DNA from 2 places in the Nocardioides sp. NPDC023903 genome. Region 1 is predicted to be linked to the other one. Evidence: riboswitches for the same ligand, from Rfam matches in the RefSeq annotation. Region 1 holds a riboswitch; the other holds the start of a gene.
The links. A riboswitch is a leader RNA that binds a small molecule or an ion and turns the genes downstream of it on or off. The one in region 1 is predicted to bind cobalamin.
Positions count from the first base shown of each region.

Region 2: another riboswitch for cobalamin. It lies ahead of AB0F44_RS18635 (prenyltransferase/squalene oxidase repeat-containing protein); the one in region 1 lies ahead of AB0F44_RS04275 (VWA domain-containing protein).

Region 1 covers NZ_JBEZZS010000002.1:160,264-164,582, forward strand. The annotation lists gene cobM (precorrin-4 C(11)-methyltransferase) at 1-187, shown strand, start outside; gene bluB (5,6-dimethylbenzimidazole synthase) at 187-813, shown strand; gene cbiE (precorrin-6y C5,15-methyltransferase (decarboxylating) subunit CbiE) at 1,259-2,452, opposite strand; cobalamin riboswitch at 2,515-2,654, shown strand; gene AB0F44_RS04275 (VWA domain-containing protein) at 2,680-4,319, shown strand, end outside.
Region 2 covers NZ_JBEZZS010000018.1:46,414-50,732, reverse strand. The annotation lists gene gatB (Asp-tRNA(Asn)/Glu-tRNA(Gln) amidotransferase subunit GatB) at 1-819, shown strand, start outside; gene AB0F44_RS18645 (NYN domain-containing protein) at 949-1,713, shown strand; gene AB0F44_RS18640 (glycoside hydrolase family 19 protein) at 1,724-2,359, opposite strand; cobalamin riboswitch at 2,401-2,546, shown strand; gene AB0F44_RS18635 (prenyltransferase/squalene oxidase repeat-containing protein) at 2,612-3,685, shown strand; gene AB0F44_RS18630 (hypothetical protein) at 3,679-4,290, shown strand; gene AB0F44_RS18625 (energy-coupling factor transporter transmembrane component T) at 4,287-4,319, shown strand, end outside.

The DNA.
Region 1 (4,319 bases):
CTACCGTGCCAGCCAGCCCGAGGAGCGGGTGCTGCGCGGGACGGTGGCGACGATCGCCGACGCGGTCGAGGACGCTGGTCTGAGGCAGGCAGCCGTCATCCTCGCCGGGCCCGCGCTGGCCCGCGACGGAGGCGAGTCGTTCCTCTACGACGTTGCTCGCCCGCGAAACCTGAAGGAGCGTGCCTGATGGAGCTCTACGACGCGATCAACCGGCGCCGGGACACGCGTGCGGAGTTCACCGGCGAGCCGGTCGATCCCGCTGTGCTCGAGCGGGTCCTGTCGGCCGCCCACGCCGCCCCGAGCGTCGGGATGACGCAGCCGTGGGACTTCGTGCTGGTGCGCTCGCCGGAGACGCTGTCGGCCTTCCGCGAGCACGTCGCCACCGAGCGGGACGTCTTCGCCTCCTCCCTCTCCGGCGAGCGGGCCGAGACCTTCTCTCGGATCAAGATCGAGGGCATCTGCGAGTCCGGTCTCGGGGTCGTCGTCGGCTACGACCCGACCCGCGGCGGGTCGCAGGTCCTCGGGCGGCACGCCATCGCCGACGCCGGGCTCTACTCGACCGTCCTTGCGATCCAGAACCTCTGGCTCGCCGCCACCGCCGAGGGTCTCGGTGTCGGCTGGGTCAGCTTCTACCGTGAGGAGTTCCTGCGGTCGCTGGTCGGGCTTCCGTCACACGTACGTCCGGTGGCCTGGCTCTGCGTCGGTGCGGTCGAGGGGGTGCCTGAGGTGCCGGATCTGGAGCGGTTCGGGTGGAGGCATCGGTCGGGGCTGTCGTCGGTGGTTCATGAGGAGAGGTATCTCTCGGGGCGCTGAGGGTGCCGTATTTTGTGGTTGGGGTTTGCCGCCGACCTGTTCTTGGAGGGTGTTCTCGGCGACGCCCGGAGTAAAGGACGGCCTTCGGCCGCCGGCTTCGCCGGTCGCCTGCGGCGATCCTTGACACCGGTCGTCGCCGAGAAATTTGGCTGGTTATCGGGTCGGCGGCAGGGGTTTGGCGCGGAGTTTTGAGTTGGGCACGGGCTTGGGGATTTTGGGTTGTCCCGATCCCGGGCAGTCGGGCGGTTGATCGGTGGAAGAAATTTTTCTTTCACGCTGCGACTCCACTCGGTGAAGGACCTGGAGGCGAACGAAAATTCGTTCGGTGCCGAGACGTCCAGTCGGACCGGTTTGGTCGGGGAAGGAATTTTCCTTCCGCAGGTGTGGGGTCAGGCGCGCGGCGGGCGAACGAATTTTCGTTCGCCCGAAGTACCCCGAGCGCCAGTTATCGGACCGACACGGACCACTGCGTCACAGCCCGTGCCGGGGTCCAGCCCGTGAACGTGCCGATCGGAGCGGAGGTCTCCACCGAGATCCGGGTGAGCTCGCCGCCATGCTTCTGGTAGGCCGTGGCCAGCAGTTGCTCGGTCTCCAGCGTCACACCATGGACGACGAGCCGGCCACCGGGGCGGAGGGCGGCTAGGCAGGTGTCGAGTACGCCGGATCGGGTCGCACCGCCGCCAATGAAGATCGCGTCGGGCGCCGGAAGATCGCGCAACGAATCGGGGGCGCGGCCCTGGACTACGGCCAGGCCGGGTACGCCGAGACGGGTCGCGTTGCGGGCGATCCGGGCGGCCCGCTCGGGGGAGGCCTCGACCGCGGTCGCGGTGCATGACGGGTGCGCCCGCATCCACTCGATACCGACCGAGCCGGCACCGGCGCCGACGTCCCACAGGTGCGCTCCGGGAGTGGGGGCGAGGCGCGCCAGAGCAGAGGCCCGCAGGTCGCGCTTGGTCAGCTGGCCGTCGTTCTCGAAGACGTCGTCGGGAAGGCCGGCGGCCCAGCCGAGGAGGGGTGTGCCGACGCACTCGATCGCCACGATGTTGAGCCGCGGCGACTCGGCATCCCACTCCGAGGCTGTCGCGGTCCGGGTGCTCTCGGTCTCCGCTCCGAGCTCGCCCAGGATGGTCATCGCCGAGGCCCCGAAACCGGCGGTGACCAGCAGGTCCGCGACGAGTCCAGGAGTGGATCCGTCCGAGGAGAGCGCCAGGATCCGGCGGCCGGGAGCGAGCTCGCGCGCGATCAGCGAGACGTCGCGGCCGACGAGGCTGACGACCACGCACGACTCGGCCGCCCAGCCCATCCGGGCACGGGCGAGGGCGACGGAGGAGACGGCTGGCTCGATGCGTACGTTCGCCGGGCCCAGCACGTCGATCAGGGTCGTCCCGATGCCGGAGACCAGCGGGTCGCCCGAGGCCAGCGCCACGACGGGTTCATCGTTGGGCAGTGACTCGAGTAGCGCCGGGAGGCCCTCGCGCAGCGGCGAGGGCCAGGGCTCGCGGCGCTGGCCGGGGACGTCGGGGACGAGGTCGAGATGACGCTTGCCGCCGAGGAGGACGGCGGACTCCCGGATCAGCTGCTGGTGACGTACGGGAATCTCGTCCCAACCTCCGGCACCGATGCCCACCACGACGATCATGAGGCCAGACGCTACAGTGGCCGCTCAGGCGCGAGGTGCCCCGACTGCCCAGTCATCGGCTCTGTCACAGGAGCTGGTGAGGACGGTGGGAAGGGAGAATCTGGGAAGCCGGTGAGAATCCGGCACAGGCCCGCTGCGGTGAACGAGCCCCTTTCGTGGGACTCGACAAGTCCGAAGACCGGCCCCGCGTCCATCCAATCCAAGCGATAGGGAGCGGGAGCCTCTCCATGCCGGTGCATTACCCATTTTCTGCCGTCCTCGGCTGCCAGGCCGATGACCTCGACGACATGGGCCTCGCGCTCGTGCTCACCACGATCTCCCCGGCGATCGGCGGGGTCCTGGTCCGTGGCGAGAAGGGGACCGCGAAGTCGACGGCCGTACGTGGTCTGGCGGCCGTGCTGCCCTCGATCTCGGTCTACGCCGGGGATCGGTTCTCGATCGATCCGGCCGACCCCTCCGCGGAGTCGCCGGACGGGCCCTTCGGGTCCGCCGCCGTCGTGGAGAGCCGGCCCGTGCGGCTGGTCGAGCTGCCCGTCGGTGCGACTGAGGACCGCGTCGTCGGCTCGCTCCACCTGGAGAGCGCGCTGTCGCGCGGTGCGGTCGAGTTCGAGCCGGGGCTGCTGGCGCGGGCGCACCGCGGCCTGTTGTACGTCGACGAGGTCAACCTGCTCCATGACCACCTGGTCGACCTGCTGCTGGACGCGGCGGCGATGGGGCGGGTCAGCGTCGAGCGGGACGGCGTCTCGGTCGAGCACGCCGCCCGGTTCGTGCTGATCGGCACCATGAACCCCGAGGAGGGCGAGCTGCGTCCGCAGCTCCTGGACCGCTTCGGGCTCACCGTCGAGGTGGCCGCACCCAGGGATCCGGCGCTGCGCGCCGAGGTCGTACGCCGCCGGATGGCCTTCGACCTGGACGCTCCTGCGTTCGTCGAGCGCTATGTGGCCGCCGAGCGCGACCTGACCGCACGGGTCTCCACCGCGCGCGCCCTCGTCGGGAAGGTCCGGCTCACCGCGCCCGGGCTGCTGAAGATCGCCGAGGTCTGTGCGGCGTTCGAGGTCGACGGGCTGCGCGCCGACATCGTCACCGCCCGCACCGCGGTCGCGCACGCGGCCTGGGCCGGTCGCTCCGAGGTCACCCGCGAAGACATCCGCAGGGCCGCCCTGCTGGCCCTCCCGCACCGCCGCCGACGCAACCCCTTCGACGCTCCCGGGCTCGACGAGGACCTGCTCGACCGCATCCTCGGCGACGAGGAGCTGCCGCCCGAGCCGCCGGAGGGCGGGCCGGAGCACGACGACCCTCAGGACGGACCGCAGGACGGACCCGAGTCCGAGCCGGAGGTCGGGCAGGCCGAGAGCTCCCACGAGGACTCCTCGGAGACCGAGCCCGTCGAGACGTCCCAGGACGAGACCTCGACGACGGATGAGGCCCTGCCCACCCCGTCCGCGGGGAACACCTCGACCACTGCCGCAGGCACCGCGTACCGCCCCCGCCTCCTGACCGTGACCGGCCTGGGCACGGGCCGCACCGGCGGCCGGAGCAAGGCGATCGGCAGCAGCGGCCGTCGGATCGGCGCGAGCGTCAGCACCCGCGGCTCGCTCCACCTCGTCGAGACGCTCAAGGCGGCCGCGGGGAAGCAGGGCGCCAGGGACCGTACCTCGGCGAAGGTCGAGCTGCGGATCGAGGACCTCCGCACCGCTGTCCGTGAGGGCCGCGAGGCAAACCTGGTGCTCTTCTGCGTCGACGCGTCCGGCTCGATGGCCGCGCGCAAGCGGATGGCGCAGGTCAAGGCGGCGGTCCTCTCGCTGCTCCTCGACGCCTACCGGCGCCGCGACAAGGTCGGGATGATCACGTTCCGGGGCGAGGGCGC
Region 2 (4,319 bases), on a different contig from region 1:
GGCTCCGGCGAGCTCGGCACCCGCACCGAGACGAAGAACGTCAACTCGCTGCGCTCGGTCGAGCGGGCCGTACGCTTCGAGATGTCGCGCCACGCCGGGATCCTCGACGCGGGGGAGGCGATCTTCCAGGAGACCCGCCACTTCCACGAGGACACCGGCACCACCTCGGCCGGCCGGCCGAAGTCGGACGCCGACGACTACCGCTACTTCCCCGAGCCCGACCTCGTCCCGGTCGCGCCGTCGCGCGAGTGGGTCGAGGAGCTGCGCGCGAGCCTGCCGGAGCGTACTGCTGACAAGCGGGCTCGCCTGCAGGTCGAGTGGGGCTACTCCGACCTGGAGATGCGTGACGTCTGGGCCGCCGGCGCGCTGTCGCTGATCGAGGCGACGGTCGCCGAAGGAGCCTCCGCACAGGCGGCCCGCAAGTGGTGGATGGCCGAGCTGTCCCGCAGCGCCAACGACCGTGGCGTCGAGCTCGCCGAGCTCGGTGTCACCCCGGTGCAGGTCGCCGAGGTGCAGAAGCTGGTCGACGCCAAGACGCTGACCGACAAGCTGGCCCGTCAGGTCTTCGAGGGTCTTCTCGCCGGTGAGGGCACGGTTTCCGAGATCATCGACTCCCGCGGGCTCGCCGTGGTCTCCGACGACGGCGCGCTCGGCGCAGCTGTCGACGAAGCCATCGACGCCCAGCCCGCGGTCGCCGAGAAGATCCGCGGCGGCAACCAGGCCGCGGCCGGTGCGCTCATCGGCGCGGTCATGAAGGCGACCGGCGGCAAGGCCGACGCCATGCGCGTCCGCGAGCTGATCCTGGAGAAGCTCTCCTAACCCACGCCGAGTCGGCTCGTCCTGACAACAAACCCCGCCGAGTCGGCGCGTCATGACGCGCCGACTCGGCGTTGGTTTTGGTCAGGATGAGCCGACTCGGCGATGGGGTGCACTGGCAGACTGTCCGGCGTGACCGTGACCGAGCCCTTCCGCATCGCACTGCTCATCGACGCCGACAACGCGCCTGCCTCGAAGATCGACGAGATCTTGAACGACCTGGCCGAGTACGGCGAGGTGACGATCCGGCGGGCGTACGGCAACTGGACCAAGTCCGAGCTCAAGGGCTGGATCGAGGAGCTGCACGACGCCGCGATCAGGCCGATGCAGCAGTTCGACCTGACCGCCCACAAGAACGCCTCCGACATGGCGCTCGCGATCGACGCCGTCGAGCTGCTGCACGCGGCGATCCCGGACGCGTTCGCGCTGGTCTCCTCCGACTCCGACTTCACGCCGCTGGTGCACTACCTGCGGGAGAAGGGCCGCGCGGTCTACGGCTATGGCCGGGAGAAGACGCCGGCGCCGTTCAAGAGCGCCTGCACCCGGTTCACCGTGGTGGAGAAGCTCGGGAGCTCCGAGGAGGAGACCGAGGTCGACGCCGAGCCCGGGGCCACGCGTACTCGCAAGCAGTCGTCATCGGCGACCAACGGGCAGGCGCTGAAGCGCAACGCCCGGCTGATCCAGCTGCTGCGCAACTCCATCGCCGCGGCCGCCGACGACGACGGCTGGGCCCTGGTCGGCACCGTGGTCTCCCGCATCCGCAACCAGTCCTCCGAGGACCCGCGCAACTACGGGTACGCCACCTGGACCAAGCTCATCAAGGCGATCGACCTCTTCGAGCTCAAGGACGAGGGCACCTCGGCGATCGCGGTCAGCGACAAGCGCACCAAGAAATGACGTACGTCCTCTACCGGGTCTGCGCGGAGGCCGGGCGGGCGCATCTGACGCCCTTGGGCACCGACCCGTGGAGATGCTCGAGCGCGGCCTTGAAGTCGCGGCAGCGCTCGGCGTCCTCCTTCTTGTTGGAGGGGTAGCCGATCGCCGCGTTGACCTTGCCCATGTCTAGAGCGTCGGCGAGCGGGTTGATGTCACGGGCGACGGTCCAGTACCACCGCGAGATCGGGGCGCTGTAGTCCAGCGACCGGGCGAGCTCGGGGCGGCGGCGCAGGTCGATGTCGAAGTAGGTCCCGGCGTCGGTGTAGTTGGCCTCGCCGGTCAGCTGGATGTAGCCGCGGCCGGTGAACTTCCGCTTGTCGCGGCCCTTGGCGTCGTGGTGGAAGGAGCTCTCGTTGGCGAGCGTGGTCAGATAGGCGGCCTGCCGGTAGGCGGTGGTGATCCCGGCGTCGGCCATCGCGCGGTTGAGGCTCGGCAGTCCGGTCTCGACGGTGCTCCGGTCGCCGACCTTCTCGCCGAACATGGCGACCAGATCGGCGTACGTGACCGACGTCCGTGCCTCCTCGGCGCCGGCCGTCGTGGTCGGGGAGAGGGCGAGAAGGGTGGCCGAGATCGATGCTGCGACAAGGCCGAGAATCCTGTGGCGCATGGGGACAGAGTGACTGCTCGGTGGCGATCCCGCAAGCACGGCTCGCCCGGCATAGGATGGGCGCCTCAATCAACACACGCCGTGGTGGGGGAAGCCGGTCGAATCCCGGCGCTGACCCGCAACCGTAGGCCCAGGCACCGAGTGTCCTGAGCGAGCCGGAGCACCTGCCGACGGACGCGTACTGACCTGACGCTGTCGTGGAAAGCAGCGGGTCGGCCCTGGGCCTTCCCGACGAACAGCGCGGAAGGAACCATGAAGAAGACCGTCCTCGGTGGCATCGCCGCCGCCCTCGCCCTCACCTCGCTCGCCGGCTGTGGCGAGAAAGCCGTCGAGGAGGGGGAGAAGCCCACCTACGACGCCAAGGTGTCCACCTCGGTGGCCGACTGGCTCGTGGCCCAGGCGCCGGAGGGCGTGGCCCGCAACGCGCAGTACGGCACCGACGACTTCGGGCTCAGCGCCGACATCGGGATCGCGCTTGCAGAGGTCGGTGGCTACGACGAGGAGATCTCGACGATCGCCACGGCCGTGATGGAGAACAAGAAGGCCTACACCTCGCCCGGGTTCGGCACGGTCACCTCGGCAGGGGCCACTGCGAAGGCGCTGGTCCTCCAGCAGAACGTCGACGCCTCCGACCCCGGTCTGCTGAAGCAGCTCGAGGGCACGGTCGCCGAGAACGGCCGCATCGCCGACGAGCTCGACCCCAAGAACAAGAAGGCGGCCGACTACTCCAACACCATCGGACAGTCGTACGCCGTGTGGGCCCTGAACAACGCCGAGAGCAAGGAAGCCGCCGCCGCGACGGAGTTCCTGGCCGGGCAGCAGTGCGAGGAGGGGTGGTTCCGGGTCACCTTCACGGCCGACCCCGCCGCTGCTGACCAGACCTGCGACGCCGACCCGAAGGCCGTCCCGGACGCCGACGCCACGGCGTTTGCGCTGATCGCCCTGTCCGGGGTTGCGTCCCCGGAGGCGGAGAAGGCCGTCGAGGCCGGTGTCGAGTGGCTGAAGGAGACCCAGGCGAAGGACGGGTCGTTCAAGGCCGCCACCGGCAACATCGCCAACTCCAACACCACCGGCCTGGCCGGGTGGGCGTTCGGTCGCGCGGGTGAGACCGCTGCCGCGGAGAAGGCGGCAGCCTGGGTTGCTGACCACGTCGTGACCTGTGGCGACGACGCCGGCGCGGTGGCCTATGACGACGCCGCGCTGACCGAGGGCAACACCAAGGGCCTGACCAAGGAGTCCGAGGGGATGTACCGCCTCGCCGCCGCTCAGGCGCTGCCGTCGCTGGTCTTCCTGCCCAAGGACGCGACCGCGAAGAGCTCGTGCTGATCCTGCGGTCCTCGTTGGTGGCCCTCGCGATCCTCGCCGGGGCCACCGCACCCGTCCTCGTCCCGGTCGCCGCATCGTCTGCCGCCGAGACGTGCGACGGCGTCACCGTCGTCGTCGAGCCCAACGCGTTGGGTGGCGAGCCTGAGGTCACCTGTGTCCAGCCCGAGGAGGGCGACACCGGCGCCGATCTCTTCGAGAAGGCGGGACATCCGCTCACCTATGTGACCTCGATGCCCAGCGTCGTATGCCGCGTCGATGAGCGCCCGAAGGCGGCGGGTTGCGCCCAGATGCCGCCTGCCGACGCGTACTGGTCGCTGTGGATCACCGACGATTCGGCGGCCTGGAGCTATGCCTCCAGAAATGTTACCGAAATCAGCGTGACCTCCGGGCAGGGTGTTGCGTTCACGTGGATAGACGACGATGTCGTTACCGCTCCGGCGACGGAGCTTGGGGATGCTGTGGGGGCGCCCTCAAGCCCGTCGCCGGAGTTATTTCCGGAAGAATCGAAAGATTCGGCCCCCGAGCATCTGCCCGCCTGGGTCGCGCCCGCGGGGATCCTCGCACTCTTCACCGTCGCCGGTGCCGTGTGGTGGCGCCGGCGATGAGCACCCTGTTCCGTACGGCCGCGGTCGCG